3 regions of the Streptomyces sp. NPDC012794 genome follow, and region 1 is predicted to be linked to each of the others. Evidence: riboswitches for the same ligand, from Rfam matches in the RefSeq annotation. Region 1 holds a riboswitch; each other region holds the start of a gene.
What was found. A riboswitch is a leader RNA that binds a small molecule or an ion and turns the genes downstream of it on or off. The one in region 1 is predicted to bind cobalamin.
Positions count from the first base shown of each region.

Region 2: it holds a riboswitch for cobalamin, as region 1 does, so the genes downstream of both, ACFY7H_RS06130 (ribonucleoside-diphosphate reductase subunit alpha) here and cobN (cobaltochelatase subunit CobN) in region 1, are expected to answer to the same signal.
Region 3: it holds a riboswitch for cobalamin, as region 1 does, so the genes downstream of both, ACFY7H_RS20550 (energy-coupling factor ABC transporter permease) here and cobN (cobaltochelatase subunit CobN) in region 1, are expected to answer to the same signal.

Region 1 is NZ_JBIBCI010000029.1:24,725-30,253, forward strand. Features, by position in the region: gene cobN (cobaltochelatase subunit CobN) at 1-3,143, opposite strand, end outside; cobalamin riboswitch at 3,176-3,333, opposite strand; gene ACFY7H_RS31790 (cobalamin biosynthesis protein CobG) at 3,508-4,848, shown strand; gene ACFY7H_RS31795 (precorrin-8X methylmutase) at 4,853-5,500, shown strand; gene ACFY7H_RS31800 (precorrin-2 C(20)-methyltransferase) at 5,497-5,529, shown strand, end outside.
Region 2 is NZ_JBIBCI010000003.1:16,279-21,807, forward strand. Features, by position in the region: gene ACFY7H_RS06115 (carbon starvation CstA family protein) at 1-1,887, shown strand, start outside; gene ACFY7H_RS06120 (YbdD/YjiX family protein) at 1,884-2,081, shown strand; gene ACFY7H_RS06125 (GNAT family N-acetyltransferase) at 2,209-2,703, shown strand; cobalamin riboswitch at 2,720-2,857, shown strand; gene ACFY7H_RS06130 (ribonucleoside-diphosphate reductase subunit alpha) at 3,002-5,395, shown strand; gene ACFY7H_RS06135 (ribonucleotide-diphosphate reductase subunit beta) at 5,395-5,529, shown strand, end outside.
Region 3 is NZ_JBIBCI010000010.1:203,033-208,561, reverse strand. Features, by position in the region: gene ACFY7H_RS20565 (L-serine ammonia-lyase) at 161-1,543, shown strand; gene ACFY7H_RS20560 (SsgA family sporulation/cell division regulator) at 1,718-2,128, shown strand; gene ACFY7H_RS20555 (hypothetical protein) at 2,214-2,726, shown strand; cobalamin riboswitch at 2,842-3,066, shown strand; gene ACFY7H_RS20550 (energy-coupling factor ABC transporter permease) at 3,095-3,793, shown strand; gene ACFY7H_RS20545 (energy-coupling factor ABC transporter substrate-binding protein) at 3,793-4,146, shown strand; gene cbiQ (cobalt ECF transporter T component CbiQ) at 4,150-4,899, shown strand; gene ACFY7H_RS20535 (ATP-binding cassette domain-containing protein) at 4,890-5,529, shown strand, end outside.

The sequences.
Region 1 (5,529 bases):
AAGTAGTCGTCGGAGTCCGCGATGTCGTGCTCGCGGGTGTCGGTGTTCTTCGCGGCCACCGTGATCCGCTTGTACGCCGTCTCCATCTCGGTGCGGGCCGGGCGGCCCTCCAGGCCGCGGCCGTAGGCGTAGCCGCCCCAGACCGTGTAGACCTCCGCCAGGTCGGCGTCCGTACGCCAGTCCCGGGAGTCGATCAGCTGGAGGATGCCGGCCCCGTACGTGCCCGGGCGCGAGCCGAAGATGCGGGTGGTGGCCTTGCGTTCGTCACCGTGGGCGGCGAGGTCGGCCTGGGCGTGGGCCCGGACGAAGTTGTCCGAGGCCGGCTCGTCCAGGGAGGCCGCCAGCCGGACCGCGTCGTCCAGGAGGCCGATGACGTGCGGGAACGCGTCCCGGAAGAAGCCCGAGATGCGCAGCGTCACGTCGATGCGAGGGCGGCCCAGCTCCGCGAGGGGGATCGCCTCGACGCCGGTGACGCGGCGCGAGGCCTCGTCCCAGACGGGGCGGACGCCGAGGAGGGCGAGGGCCTCGGCCACGTCGTCGCCCGCCGTGCGCATCGCGCTCGTGCCCCACAGCGACAGGCCGACCGAGGCCGGCCACTCCTCGTCGTGGTCGGTGCGGTAGCGGGTCAGCAGGGAGTCCGCGAGGGCCTGGCCCGTCTCCCACGCCAGCCGGGACGGGACGGCCTTGGGGTCGACCGAGTAGAAGTTGCGGCCGGTCGGGAGGACGTTGACCAGGCCGCGCAGCGGCGAACCCGACGGGCCCGCCGGGACGAAGCCGCCGTCCAGGGCCCGCACGACGTGGGCGATCTCGTCCGTGGTGCCGGCCAGGCGGGGGACCACCTCGTGCGCGGCGAAGGCGAGGATGTCCGCGACGGCCCGCGGACGGCCCGCCGCGACGGTGGCGACCGCGTCGGGGGACCAGCCGGCGTCTTCCATGGCCTGGACCAGGGTGCGGGCGGTTTCCTCGACCTCGTCCGCCGCCGTGCGGGTGGCCGCCGACTCGTCGAGGCCGAGGGCCTCGCGCAGGCCCGGCAGGGCGGAGGCGCCGCCCCAGATCTGGCGGGCACGGAGGATGGACAGCACCAGGTTGACCCGGGCCGGCCCCGTCGGGGCGCCGCCGAGGACGTGCAGGCCGTCGCGGATCTGGGCGTCCTTGACCTCGCACAGCCAGCCGTCGACGTGCAGCAGGAAGTCGTCGAACCCGTCGTCGTCCGGACGCTCGTCGAGGCCCAGGTCGTGGTCGAGCTTCGCGGCCTGGATCAGCGTCCAGATCTGGGCGCGGATCGCCGGGAGCTTGGACGGGTCCATGGCGCTGATCTGGGCGTACTCGTCCAGGTGCTGCTCCAGGCGCGCGATGTCGCCGTACGATTCCGCGCGGGCCATCGGCGGCACGAGGTGGTCGACCAGGGTGGCGTGCACGCGGCGCTTGGCCTGCGTGCCCTCGCCCGGGTCGTTCACCAGGAACGGGTAGACGAGCGGGAGGTCGCCGAGCGCCGCGTCCGGCGCGCAGGACGCGGAGAGGCCGGCGTTCTTGCCCGGCAGCCACTCCAGGTTGCCGTGCTTGCCCAGGTGGATCATCGCGTCGGCGCCGAAGCCGCCGTCCTCGGCGGCCGCCTGGATCCAGCGGTACGCCGCCAGGTAGTGGTGCGAGGGCGGCAGGTCCGGGTCGTGGTAGATCGCGATCGGGTTCTCGCCGAAGCCGCGCGGCGGCTGGATGAGGATCAGCAGGTTCCCGCGGCGGAGCGCGGCGAGGACGATGTCGCCGTCCGGGTTCGAGGAGCGGTCCACGAACATGTTGCCGGGGGCCTCGCCCCAGTGCTCCTCGACGCTCTCGCGCAGCTCGGCCGGGAGTTCGGCGAACCAGCGCCGGTAGTCGGCCGCCGGGATGCGGACCGGGTTGCGGGCCAGCTGCTCCTCGGTCAGCCAGTCCTGGTCGTGGCCGCCGGCCTCGATCAGGGCCCGGATCAGCTCGTCGCCGTCGCCGGAGACCAGGCCGGGGATCTCGGCCTCGGGGCCGAAGTCGTAGCCGTGGGCGATGAGGGTGCGCAGGAGCTCGACGGCGCTGGCCGGGGTGTCCAGGCCGACCGCGTTGCCGATGCGGGAGTGCTTGGTGGGGTACGCGGACAGGACGAGCGCGATCCGCTTGTCGGCGGGCTCGATGTGGCGCAACCGGGCGTGGCGCACGGCGATGCCGGCGACGCGGGCGGCCCGCTCCGGGTCGGCGACGTACGCGGGCAGGCCGTCCTCGTCGATCTCCTTGAAGGAGAACGGGACGGTGATCAGACGGCCGTCGAACTCGGGGACGGCGACCTGGGTGGCGGCGTCGAGCGGAGACAGGCCCTCGTCGTTCTCCTCCCAGTTGCCGCGCGAACCGGTCAGACACAGCGCCTGGAGGATCGGCACGCCGAGCCCGGCCAGCGCCCCCGCGTCCCAGGACTCGTCGTCCCCGCCGGCGGAGGCGGTGGCGGGGCGGGTGCCGCCGGCGGCGAGCACGGTGGTGATGATCGCGTCCGCCGGCTCCAGCGCCTGGAGCAGCTCCGGCTCGGGGGAGCGCAGGGAGGAGACGTAGAGGGGAACGGGCTGCCCGCCCTTGGCCTCGATGGCGTCGCAGAGGGCGTGCACGAAGGCGGTGTTGCCGCTCATCTGGTGGGCGCGGTAGTACAGCACCGCGACCCGGGGCCCGGTGGCCGTGCCGGCGGGCCGGTCCAGGGGACCCCAGGTGGGGGAGGCGGCGGCGGGCTCGAAGCCGTGGCCGGTGAGCAGCACGGTGTCGGAGAGGAAGCGCGCCAGCTGGCCGAGGTTGGCCGGGCCGCCGTGCGCGAGGTAGCGGTGCGCCTCGGCGGCGATGCCGATCGGGACCGTGGAGGCCTCCATCAGCTGGGCGTCGGGGGCCTGTTCGCCGGTCAGCACGACCACCGGGCGGGTCTGGCCGGGGGCGAGGAGCACGTCCAGGCCCTCCTGCCAGGCGCGCAGGCCGCCGAGGAGGCGTACGACGACCAGCCCGACGCCGTCGAGCAGTCCGGGGAGATCGTCGAGGGGAAGGCGGGAGGGGTTCGCGAACCGGTACGGCACGGGGCCGCCGGCGACGTTCGCGGCGCGGGCGCTGAGCAGATCGGTGTCGGACGTCGACAGCAGCAGGATCATGCGGCGGCAGGCCTTCCTCGGGGTTTCCGCGCCCCGGGCAGTGAGGACAGCGGGAGTTCCTGACTCACCCGGCCGATCGCTCCGCGGGGTTCACAGTGGCGGGACCGCGCCGGAATCGCACCGGGCTTCCTCCCATGTCGCCGTCCTCGGCGATGACGGGCCGAGCGGCCCGTCGGAAGGTCATCTTAGGCGGCCTTTCCCCTGGCCGGGAGTGGGGGTGGGATCGGGGCCGCCCCGTCGCCGCGGCCCCGCCCCGGACCCCGCGCCCCGCACGCGGGCGGCGCCGCCTCCCGGCCCGGCGCGGCGGGAGGCGGCCCGGGCCGGGGTGGCGACGGACACAGGCCGGGGCCGCGCAATCGTGGGTATGCTCGCGGCCATGCCCCAGCCCCCCTCCGCCGCGTCACGGGACGAACCCGTCATACGCGACCGCGGCGACGCCTGCCCCGGCGCGCTGCGGCTGCACGCCGCCGACGACGGCTACCTGGCGCGCGTCCGGATCCCCGGGGGACTGCTCACCACCGCCCAGGCGTTCGTGCTCGGGGCCGCCGCCGACCGGTTCGGCGACGGGCACCTGGAGCTCACCTCGCGCGGCAACGTCCAGCTGCGCGGCCTCTCCGACGGCTGCGGCACCCGGCTCGCCCGGCTGCTGGACGGTGCCGGGCTGCTGCCCGCGCCGAGCCACGAGCGGGTGCGCAACATCGTGGCCTCCCCGATGGGCGGCCCCCGCGTCGCGTACCGGGTCCGGGAACTGGACCGGCTGCTCTGCGCGAGCACCCGGGCGACGGCCCTGTCCGGGCGGTTCCTCTTCGCCGTTGACGACGGGCGCGGGGACGTCGCCGCCCTCGACCCCGATGTCACGGTGCTGGGGGGCGGCGGTGACGGGGAGGGCGGGGACGGTGGCGACCGTGACGGGGGCAGTGGCGACGGCGGGCGCCGGGTGCTGGTCCGGCTCGGAGCCGCCGCCGACGCCGTCCGCGTGGCCCCGGCCGACGCGCCCCGGGCGGCGCTGCTGGCCGCCGAGTACTTCCTCGACGCCGCCGACGCCGCCGGCACCCGGGCCTGGCGGGTCGCCGAGCTGCCTGACGGACACGACCTGGACGGCGGGGAGTTCGCCGCGCGACTGGCCGCCGCCGGGATCGACGCGGCCCGCGTCCCCGAGGTGGCGTGGCCCTGCGCGGAACCGCCCCGGCCGCGGGGGGCCGGGGGCGCGCTGTGCGTCCTGCCCCCGCTCGGCCGGCTGAGCTCCGCCCAGTGGCGGACCCTGGCCGAGGTCGCCGAAGCCGGCGGCCGGGAGCTGCGCGTCACCCCGTGGCGCAGTGTCGTCCTGCCGGACACCGGGACCCCCGTCCCCGCCGGCGGCTGCGCACGGCTCGAGGCGGCCGGCCTGGTGGTCCGCCCCGACAGCCCCTGGCAGTCCGTCACCGCCTGTACCGGCAAGCCCGGATGCGCCAAGTCCCTGGCGGACGTACGCGCCGACGCGCGTGCCGTCGTAAAGGAAGTCGTCAAGGAAACGGAAACGGCGCCCGCGCTGCCCGTGCACTGGTCCGGCTGCGCCCGCCGGTGCGGCCACCCCCGCGGCACCGCCTGGGTGGACCTGGTCGCCACCCCCGACGGCTACGCGCTCGACGGGCGGCCCACCCCGTACGCACACCTGGCGGCCGCCCTCACGGCCGCACGCACCACCACAACACCCGCATCGCAGTGAAGAAATGAGCGAGTACACCGTGTTTGAGTACGAGAAGGACGGCGCCGCGATCTACCGCCAGTCCTTTGCCACGATCCGCGCCGAGGCGGACCTCTCCGGGCTGCCCGCCTCCGTCGCCCAGGTCGCGGTGCGCATGATTCACGCCTGCGGCATGACCGACCTCCCCCAGGACCTCGGCTACACCGCCGACGTCGTCCTGCGCGCCCGCGCCGCGCTGCACGCCGGCGCGCCGGTCCTGTGCGACGTACAGATGGTCGCCAGCGGCGTCACCCGCAAGCGGCTGCCCGCCGGCAACGAGGTCATCTGCACCCTCTCCGACCCGGCCGTGCCCGCGCTCGCCGCGAAGATGGGCACCACGCGCAGCGCCGCCGCGCTCGAAGTCTGGCGGGAGCGGGGCCTGCTGGAGAACTCCGTGATCGCCGTCGGCAACGCGCCGACCGCACTCTTCCGGCTGCTGGAGATGATCGAGGAAGGCGCCCCCCGCCCGGCCGCCGTCATCGGCGTACCGGTCGGTTTCATCGGCGCCGCCGAGTCCAAGGACGCCCTCGCCGCCCACCCCTCGGCCCTCGACCACCTCATCGTGCGCGGCCGGCGCGGCGGCAGCGCCATCGCCGCCGCCGCGGTCAACGCGATCGCGAGCGAGGAAGAATGAGCGGCCGTCAGAGCGCCGTGAACGGCGGC
Region 2 (5,529 bases), on a different contig from region 1:
CACCACTTCGCCGCCGTCGCCGGCGCCGGGCCCCTGGTCGGCCCGGTCCTCGCCGCGCAGATGGGCTACCTGCCGGGCACCATCTGGATCGTCGCGGGCGTCATCTTCGCCGGCGCCGTCCAGGACATGGTGACCCTGTTCTTCTCCACCCGGCGCGACGGCCGTTCGCTCGGCCAGATGGCCCGGGACGAGATCGGCCCCGTCGGCGGGGCCGCCGCCCTGATTGCCGTGTTCGTCATCATGGTCATCCTGCTGGCGGTGCTCGCGCTGGTCATCGTCAACGCGCTGGCGCACTCCCCCTGGGGCGTCTTCTCCATCGGCATGACCATCCCGATCGCCCTCTTCATGGGCGTCTACCTGCGCGTCCTGCGCCCGGGCCGGGTCACCGAAGTCTCCTTCATCGGCGTCGCGCTGCTGCTGCTCGCGATCGTCGCCGGCGGCTGGGTCGCCGAGTCCTCCTGGGCTGACACCTTCACCCTGGAGAAGGAGACGCTGGTCATCTGGATGGTCGTGTACGGCTTCGTCGCCTCGGTGCTGCCGGTGTGGCTGCTGCTCGCGCCCCGCGACTACCTGTCCACCTTCATGAAGGTCGGCACCATCGCGCTGATGGCGATCGGCGTGGTCCTCGCGATGCCGACGCTGAAGATGCCCTCGGTCACCGAGTTCGCCTCGCGCGGCGACGGCCCGGTCTTCGCCGGGGCGATGTTCCCCTTCGTCTTCATCACCATCGCCTGCGGGGCCCTGTCCGGATTCCACTCGCTGGTCGCCTCGGGCACCACCCCGAAGATGATCCAGAAGGAGACCCAGGTCCGGATCATCGGCTACGGCGCCATGCTCACCGAGTCCTTCGTCGCCGTCATGGCGGTGATCGCGGCGTGCATCATCGAGCCCGGCCTGTTCTTCGCGGTCAACTCCCCCGGCGGCGTGGTCGGCACCACCGTCCAGAGCGCCTCGGAGGCGGTGACCGGCCTCGGCTTCGCCATCAGCCCGGAGGCCCTCGCGCAGGCCGCGAAGGACGTGGAGGAGGCCAGCCTGCTGTCCCGTACGGGCGGTGCGCCGACCTTCGCGCTCGGCATGTCGGAGATCTTCTCGGCGGTGGTCGGCGGCACCGCGATGAAGGCCTTCTGGTACCACTTCGCCATCATGTTCGAGGCCCTTTTCATCCTGACCACCGTCGACGCGGGCACCCGCGTCGGCCGGTTCATGCTCCAGGACACCCTCGGCAACGTCCACAAGTCCTTCCGGAACGTCAGCTGGAAGCCGGGCGTGTGGCTCGCGAGCGCCGTCGTGGTCGGCGGCTGGGGCTACTTCCTGTGGGTCGGCGTGAAGGACCCGCTGGGCGGCATCAACCAGCTCTTCCCGCTGTTCGGCATCGCGAACCAGCTGCTCGCGGCGGTCGCGCTGGCCGTCTGCACCACGCTGCTGGTCAAGTCCGGGCGGCTCAAGTGGGCCTGGGTCACGGCCGTTCCGCTGGCCTGGGACGTGGCCGTCACGCTCACGGCGAGCTACCAGAAGGTCTTCTCCGACGACGTGAAGGTCGGCTTCTTCGCGCAGCGCGACAAGTACCAGACCGGCATCGACGCCGGGAAGGTGCTCCCGCCCGCCAAGAACATGGACGACATGCACACCGTGGTCACCAACGCGACGGTCGACGGGGTCCTGTCGGCGCTGTTCGCGGTCCTGATCATCATCGTGCTGGCGGACGCGGCCCGGACCTGCCTCAAGGCCATCGCCCACCCCGAGTCCGTCCGCCTCTCCGAGGTGCCGTGGACCGAGTCGAAGATCATCGCCCCGGCCGGGCTCATCGCCACGGCCGAGGAGAAGGCCGAGCTCGCGGCCGCCGGCCTCGACGGGCGCGGCAGCCCGGCCAAGGAACCGGTCGCGTGAGCCGGGTGCGCGGGGCGCTGGCGAAGGCCCGGTTCTTCGTACGGGAGTTCTCCGGCGAGGCCGCGTACGACCGCTACGTCGCGCACGCCCGCACGCACGACCCGGACGCCGAGGTCATGACCCGGCGCGCCTTCGAGCGGGCCCGTACCGACGCCCGCGAGGCGGACCCCCGGGAGGGCTTCCGCTGCTGCTGAGGGCACTCGTGCCCGCGAAAGGGCCCCGCCGTCCCGCACCGGGACGGCGGGGCCCTTCGGCGCGTCCGGCGCACCTCCCGCGACGACGGCGCCGGGCAGCCGGCAGGCGTGGCGCACACTCGGGGGCATGGACTTCGACATCAGAACCGCGAGGGCGGACGAGTACGAGCGGCTGGGCGAGATCACCGGCGCGGCCTACACCGGGGACGGACTGCTCGACCTGAACGAGGACGACACCTACCTGAACGCGCTGCGCGACGTGGCCGGGCGGGCCGGCGAAGGCGAGGTGCTGGTCGCCGTGCGGGACGGCCGGCTGCTCGGCGGCGTGACGTTCGCCGCACCCGGGAGCCGGCTCGCGGACGTGGCCGGCCCGCAGGAGGCGGAGTTCCGGATGCTCGCGGTGGCTCCCGAGGCGCGCTGGCAGGGGGTCGGGGAGGCCCTCGTACGGGCCTGCGCCGAGCGGGCCCGGGCCCTGGGGCTCACGGCTCTGGTGCTGTCCACGCAGCCGGCCATGCCGGGCGCCCGGCGGATCTACGAGCGCATGGGTTTCGTCCGCACTCCGGAGCTCGACTGGTCGCCGTTCCCGGCCCTGACGCTGCTGACCTACCGTCTGGAGCTGTAGCCGCACCGACACAACATGTGGGGGGTCGCGCATCGGTGGCCCCCCACATGTATGCTCATCCTCGCTGTCGCCGCAGGGGAATCCGGTGTGAATCCGGAACTGTCCCGCAACGGTATGACAAGTCCGAGGACCTGCCGACAGTGCGCCCGGGTCGACCGAACCGGGTGCCGACACGTCCGGGCTTCGCGGTTGGGCCGGTGGACGCCATGCGGTGAGTACGCGATTCCGTCGCGCCCGCACGCGCCTCCCCCTGCCCCGATCCGCCGACGACCGGGCCGAGCGAGGGAGAGCTCCCGCCGTGACCATCGCGCCTTCCGCACCGCGCGCCGAGTCCGTTTCTGGCGACACCACCGAAGGCCCGGGGGCCGCGCTGCTGCGTACTCTCACCGAGCTGACCGCCGACCTCCCCGACACCGACCCGGGCCGGGTCGCCGCCGCCGCGCTGCGCGGACGCAGCTCCGCGGCCGACGAGGCCGAGCTGCGCGGGCTGGCCACCGAGGCCGCGGCGGGCCTGATCTCCGAGGACCCGGCCTACTCCCGCCTCGCCGCCCGCCTGCTGACGCTGGCCGTGGCCGACGAGGCCGCCGGCCAGGGCGCCACCTCCTTCGCCGAGTCCGTCGCCGTCGGCCACCGCGAGGGCCTGATCGCCGACCGGACCGCCGATTTCGTCGCCGCCCACGCCGGCCGGCTGAACGCGCTGGTCGAGCACGCGCTCGCCGACGGTGCGGACGACCGCTTCGGCTTCTTCGGCCTGCGCACCCTGCACAGCCGCTACCTGCTGCGGCACCCGCACACCCGCCAGGTGATCGAGACCCCGCAGTACTTCATGCTGCGCGTGGCCTGCGGTCTCGCCGAGGACGAGAGCGTCCAGGCCGTCGAGGAAGTGGCCTCGCTCTACCGGCTGATGAGCCGCCTCGACTACCTGCCGTCCTCCCCCACGCTCTTCAACTCCGGCACCCGACACCCGCAGATGTCCTCCTGCTACCTGCTGGACTCCCCGCTGGACGAGCTGGACTCGATCTACGACCGCTACCACCAGGTGGCCCGCCTCTCCAAGCACGCCGGCGGCATCGGCCTCTCGTACTCCCGCATCCGCGCCCGCGGTTCGCTGATCCGCGGCACCAACGGCCACTCCAACGGCATCGTGCCGTTCCTGAAGACCCTCGACGCCTCCGTCGCCGCCGTGAACCAGGGCGGGCGCCGCAAGGGCGCCGCGGCCGTCTACCTGGAGACCTGGCACGCGGACATCGAGGAGTTCCTGGAACTGCGCGACAACACCGGCGAGGACCAGCGCCGCACGCACAACCTCAACCTCGCGCACTGGATCCCGGACGAGTTCATGCGCCGCGTGAACGCCGACGCCGACTGGTCGCTGTTCTCCCCGGCCGACGTCCCCGAGCTGGTGGACCTGTACGGCGACGAGTTCGACGCCGCCTACCTCAAGGCGGAGGCGGCGGGCCTCGCGAAGAAGACCATGCCGGCCCGCGACCTGTACGGCCGCATGATGCGCACGCTCGCGCAGACCGGCCAGGGCTGGATGACCTTCAAGGACGCCTCGAACCGGACCGCGAACCAGACCGCGCTGCCCGGCACCGTCGTCCACTCCTCCAACCTCTGCACCGAGATCATCGAGGTCACCAACGACGGCGAGACCGCCGTCTGCAACCTCGGCTCGGTCAACCTCGGTGCGTTCGTCGCCGACGGCCGGATGGACTGGGAGCGCCTGGACGAGACCGTCCGCACGGCCGTGACCTTCCTCGACCGCGTCGTCGACATCAACTTCTACCCGACCGAGCAGGCCGGCCGGTCCAACGCCAGGTGGCGTCCGGTGGGCCTGGGCGCCATGGGCCTCCAGGACGTCTTCTTCAAGCTGCGCCTGCCCTTCGACTCCGCCGAGGCGAAGGCCCTCTCCACGCGGATCTCCGAGCGGATCATGCTGGCCGCGTACGAGGCCTCCTGCGACCTCGCCGAGCGCAGCGGCCCGCTCCCGGCCTGGGCCGAGACCCGTACCGCCCAGGGCGTCCTGCACCCCGACCACTACGACGTCGAGCCCACCTGGCCCGAGCGCTGGGACGCCCTGCGCGCCCGGATCGCGAAGACCGGCATGCGCAACTCGCTGCTCCTCGCCATCGCCCCGACGGCCACCATCGCCTCGATCGCGGGCGTGTACGAGTGCATCGAGCCGCAGGTCTCCAACCTCTTCAAGCGCGAGACCCTCAGCGGTGAGTTCCTCCAGGTCAATGCCTACCTGGTGGAGGACCTCAAGGAGCTCGGGGTGTGGGACGCGCAGACCCGCGAGGCGCTGCGCGACTCCTCCGGTTCCGTCCAGGGCTTCGGCTGGATCCCGGCGGAGATCCGCGAGCTGTACCGCACGGCGTGGGAGATCCCGCAGCGCGGCCTGATCGACATGGCGGCGGCCCGTACCCCGTACCTGGACCAGAGCCAGTCGCTCAACCTGTTCCTGGAGACGCCCACCATCGGCAAGCTCAGCTCGATGTACGCGTACGCCTGGAAGCAGGGCCTGAAGACCACGTACTACCTGCGCTCCCGCCCGGCGACGAAGATCGCCCGCGCCGCGTCCGGCGCCGCCGCCGTCCCGGCCGCCGCCGCCACGCCCCTCCCGCAGGCCCTCGACGCCGAGGCGCTGGCCTGCTCCCTTGAGAACCCCGAGTCCTGCGAGGCCTGCCAGTAATGAGCTCCAACGACCAGAAGAACCTTCTCGACCCGGGCTTCGAGCTGACCCTGCGTCCGATGCGCTACCCGGACTTCTACGAGCGCTACCGCGACGCGATCAAGAACACCTGGACGGTGGAGGAGGTCGACCTC
Region 3 (5,529 bases), on a different contig from region 1:
ACGACGTACGCTGCTATAGCAGGGCAAGGGCGCCCACCGGCGCTCTTTGCCCAAACCTCCGCAAAGTCCGCCCATCCGTCGGCTGCCCCCGCTACCCCCGCAGGCAGCTGGACGGGTCGTTGTTTCCCCGTCACAGCGGGGAGGTTCCGGGAGTCCGCCAGTGGCCATCTCCGTTTTCGATCTCTTCTCGATCGGCATCGGTCCTTCCAGCTCGCACACGGTCGGTCCCATGCGCGCGGCGCGCATGTTCGTGACGCGGCTGAAGAAGGACGGCGCCCTCGCCCAGACCGCCTCCGTCCGGGCGGAGCTCTTCGGCTCCCTCGGCGCGACCGGCCACGGGCACGGCACGCCCAAGGCGGTCCTGCTCGGGCTGGAGGGCCACTCCCCCCGCACCGTGGACGTCGAGAGCGCCGACGACGAGGTGGAGCGCATCCGCAAGAGCGGCAAGCTGCGTCTGCTGGGTGCGGAAATAGGCGGTGCCCACGAGATCGACTTCGACGAGCCGAACCAGCTGATCCTGCACCGCCGCCGCTCCCTGCCCTACCACGCGAACGGCATGACCCTCTTCGCGTACGACGCCTCCGGCGCCCCGCTGCTGGAGAAGACCTACTACTCGGTCGGCGGCGGCTTCGTCGTGGACGAGGACGCGGTCGGCGAGGACCGGATCAAGCTCGACGACACGGTGCTGAGGTACCCCTTCCGCTCGGGCGACGAGATGCTGCGCCTGGCCAACGAGACCGGTCTGTCGATTTCCTCCCTGATGCTGGAGAACGAGAAGGCCTGGCGCACGGAGGAGGAGATCCGCGAGGGCCTCCTGGAGATCTGGCGCGTCATGCAGTCCTGCGTCTCGCGCGGCATGTCCCGCGAGGGCATCCTGCCGGGTGGGCTGCGCGTCAAGCGCCGGGCCGCCTCCACGGCGCGCCAGCTGCGCACCGAGGGCGACCCGATGATGCACCGCAGCGAGTGGACGACGATCTACGCGATGGCCGTCAACGAGGAGAACGCGGCGGGCGGGCGCGTGGTGACCGCTCCCACGAACGGCGCGGCGGGCGTGCTGCCGGCGGTCCTGCACTACTACGTGAACTTCGTGCCCGGCGCGGACGAGGACGGCGTGGTCCGCTTCCTGCTCGCCGCGGGCGCGATCGGCATGCTCTTCAAGGAGAACGCCTCGATCTCCGGCGCCGAGGTCGGCTGCCAGGGCGAGGTCGGCTCCGCCTGCTCGATGGCGGCGGGCGCCCTCGCCGAGGTCCTGGGCGGCACCCCCGAGCAGGTCGAGAACGCCGCCGAGATCGGCATGGAGCACAACCTCGGCCTGACCTGCGACCCGGTCGGCGGCCTCGTCCAGATCCCCTGCATCGAGCGCAACGGCATGGCCGCCGTCAAGGCCGTCACCGCGGCGAAGATGGCGATGCGCGGGGACGGCAGCCACAAGGTCTCCCTCGACAAGGTCATCAAGACCATGAAGGAGACGGGCGCCGACATGAAGGTCAAGTACAAGGAGACGGCGCGCGGCGGGCTCGCGGTCAACGTGATCGAGTGCTGAACCGATAAGGATCTCCGGGCGGGGTCCGGACCGGTGTGCGGACCGGGTCGTGGCCGAAAAGAGGCCGTGCGGCCCGGCCCCTCGGGACCTTCGGCCCCGGAGCGCGCCCACGGGCGGCGATAGCGTGCGGGGAGGGGCGCCGGACCACCCCCGCACGACGAGAGGCAGCCGCCGATGGCCATCATCACCGACCACCGACTCCTGCCGCTGCGGCTGGAAGCCGCCCCCCTGAGCGTGCCCCTGACCGGCCGCTTCGTCTACCGCACGGACCGCCCGTACGAGGTGGCCGTCGACCTCCGGGGCGCTGGGGCCCACCTCGCCCGCTGGGTGTTCGCGCGCGAGCTGCTGCTCGACGGGCAGCACGCGCCCACCGGCGAGGGCGACGTACAGGTGTGGCCCCGCTGGAGCGGCTCGGAGCCGCGCGTCCTGCTCGGCTTCAGCAACGGCGAGCTCGGCTGCGTGGTCTCCGCCCGCGCCAGGGACGTGCGCGCGCTGTGCCGGCGGATGACGGAGCTGGTGCCGCGCGGGCAGGAACGGCGCCACTACGACCTGGACGCGCAGCTGAGCGCGCTGCTGGCGTACTGAGGCGCGGCGCGCGGAACCGCGGGCGCCCCGGCGGTGTCCTAGGAGATGACAGGCAGTCCCCGTCTCACGGAACCGGGGAGACATCATGCGTCACCCGCACCGCCGCCGGATCGTGGCCCTGGCCACGGGCGCCCTGCTCACCGCCGGGCTCGCGCTCTCCACGTCGCCGGCCTCCGCCGCCACCACGTCCACCCGCACCCAGACCCCGCTCGTCGTCAACGCGCGCTGGGGCGGGCACTGCACGTTCGACCGGATCGTGATCGACCTCCAGGGGTACGTCCCCCCGGTCACCGTCACCCCCGTGTCCCAGCTGGTCTACGACGGGTCCGGCAAGCCCGTGCCGCTGGCCGGGAAGTACTTCCTGGAGATCCGGCTGCACCCCGCCGCCGCCCACGACGACGCGGGGCAGAACGTCTACCAGGGGCCCAAGCTCCAGAAGATCTACCTCAGCAAGCTCAAGGGCATCGCTCTGACCGGCGACTTCGAGGGGTACGTGACCTTCGGCGCCGCCTTCGACACCCAGCCGTCCTACAGCACCTCCGTCCTGCACTCGCCCGAGCGGTTCGTGCTGGACATCGCGCACCCGAACACCTGCTGACCCGAGCGGGTACGGACGGGGGGCCCGGGACGCGTGACGTCCCGGGCCCGCCGTCGTATCAGGGGGGCGGCCGCCGGTGTCCGGGGGTCCGGGTTGTGACGGTCCGTGCGGACGACTAGGGTCATCGGGCCTTGGTGTTCGGGAAACCGGTGGAAAACCGGTGCGGCCCTCGCCACTGTAATCGGGAAGTCCGGCTCCAATCCTCCCTGACGCCGTCCGGGAGGCGCCCCCAGCGGGCAGGCCACTGGGCCCACGCGGGAGACCGCACGGGCCCGGGAAGGCGGAGCCCGGGCATCATGACCCGTGAGCCAGGAGACCGGCCGAGGCGCGTCGTCCATCCACGAGGTGCTGGAGAGGTCTCCCAACTCATGCATATCGCCGAGGGGTTCCTGCCCCCTTTGCACGCGGCCGCCTGGGGCGCCGCGTCCGCCCCCTTCGTCGTCCACGGGGTCCGGGCCCTGACCCGCGAGGTGAAGGCGAACCCGGAGAGCACGCTGCTGCTCGGGGCGTCCGGTGCGTTCACGTTCGTCCTGTCCGCCCTGAAGATCCCTTCTGTGACGGGAAGTTGCTCGCACCCGACCGGAACGGGGCTCGGAGCCATCCTCTTCCGTCCGCCGGTCATGGCGGTGCTCGGCACGATCACCCTGCTCTTCCAGGCGCTGCTGCTGGCCCACGGCGGGCTCACCACGCTGGGCGCCAACGTGTTCTCGATGGCCGTCGCGGGGCCCTGGGCGGGCTACGGCGTCTACCGGCTGCTGCGCAGGTCCGGCCTGCCGCTGATGGTGGGCGTCTTCTTCGGCGCCTTCTTCGCCGACCTGATCACCTACTGCGTGACCTCCGTCCAGCTGGCGCTGGCCTTCCCCGACCCGGCGAGCGGCTTCCTGGGCTCCCTGGAGAAGTTCGCGGGCATCTTCGCCCTCACCCAGATCCCCCTCGCCGTGAGCGAGGGCCTGCTGACCGTGCTCGTGATGCGGCTGCTGATGCAGTCCAGCGCGGCGGACCTGGTCCGGCTCGGCGTCACGAAGCTGACCGGCGGCAAGCGGACCGAGCAGGGGGCGGCACTCTGATGACCAGGAACACGAAGATCAACACCCTGCTGCTGCTCCTGGTGGCGGCACTGGCCGTGATCCCGCTCGCGCTGGGGCTCGGCGAGGGCAAGGAGGAGCCGTTCGCCGGCGCCGACGCCCAGGCGGAGGCGGCCATCACGGAGCTGAAGCCGGATTACGAGCCCTGGTTCTCCCCGTTGTACGAACCCCCCTCGGGCGAGATCGAGTCGGCGCTGTTCGCGCTCCAGGCGGCGCTCGGCGCGGGCGTCCTCGCCTACTACTTCGGCGTCCGCAAGGGCCGGCGCCAGGGCGCCGCACAGGCCCTCGCCGAGGCCGGGGCGGCCGAGAAGACCCGCACCACCCCGGAGCCGTAGGCGGTGCTGCCGATCGACGTGGCGGCCCACTCCAGCCGCTGGCGGGGCCGCCACCCCCTGGAGAAGGCCCTGCTGGGGTTCGGGCTCACGGTCACCGCCGTGTGCCTGCCGCCCTGGCCCGGCGGGCCGCTGGTCGCCGCCGCGACCCTGGCCGTGCTGCTCGGGCCCGCCGGGGTGCCCGGGCGGCAGCTGTGGCGGGCCTTCCGGGTCCCGCTCGGGTTCTGCGTGACCGGGGCCCTGCCGCTGATGGTCTCGGTGGGCAGCCCCGACGGCTTCCTCGCCCTGGCCCCGGACGGGCCCCGGCACGCGGCCGAGCTGCTGCTGCGCACCTCCGCGGCCTCGCTCGGGGTGCTGCTGTTCGCCTTCACCACACCGGTCTCGGACGTGCTGCCCCGGCTGGTGCGGGCCGGGGTGCCCGCACCCGTGGTGGACGTGGCCCTGGTCATGTACCGGATCGGCTTCCTGCTGCTGGACTCGATGGCCCAGGTGCGCCGCGCCCAGGCGGCCCGGCTCGGGCAGACGAGCCGGGCCGCGGTGTGGCGTTCGCTGGCCGGGCTCGCGGCGACCTCGTTCGTCCGGGCCTTCGACCGTGCCGCCCGGCTCCAGCAGGGGCTGGCGGGGCGCGGCTACGACGGCGCGCTGCGGGTGCTCGTACCCGACGCGGCGCTGTCCCGGCGGTTCCTGGCGGGGTCCGCCGCCCTGCTGGCCGCCCTGGTCGCGGGGACCCTCGTACTGAAGGAGCTGTGGCTGTGACCCCGTTGGTGGAGCTGGTCGGCGCGGGTTACGCGTACGAGGACGGCCCGGCCGTGCTGTCCGGGGTGGACTTCGCCATCGCCGAGGGCCGGGCGCTGGTGCTGCTGGGCCGCAACGGCAGCGGCAAGACCACGCTGATGCGGCTGCTGAGCGGCGGGCTGCGGCCCGGCACGGGGGCGCTGCGCCTCGGCGGCGCGGAGGTGGCGTACGACCGCAAGGGCCTGGTCCGGCTGCGCACCTCGGTGCAGCTGGTGGTGCAGGACCCGGACGACCAGCTCTTCGCCGCCTCCGTCGGGCAGGACGTGTCCTTCGGCCCGATGAACCTGGGACTGCCGGCCGCGGAGGTCCGCGAGCGGGTGGACGCCGCCCTGGCCGCGCTGGACATCACCGCGCTGCGGGACCGCCCGACGCACCTGCTGTCGTACGGGCAGCGCAAGCGCGCGGCGATCGCGGGCGCGGTGGCGATGGCCCCGCGGGTGCTGATCCTGGACGAGCCGACTGCCGGGCTCGACCCGGACGGGCAGGAACGCCTCCTGGACGTCCTCGCGGGGCTGCGCGCGACCGGCACCACGGTGGTCATGGCCACCCACGACGTGGACCTCGCGGTCCGCTGGGCCGACGACGCGGCCG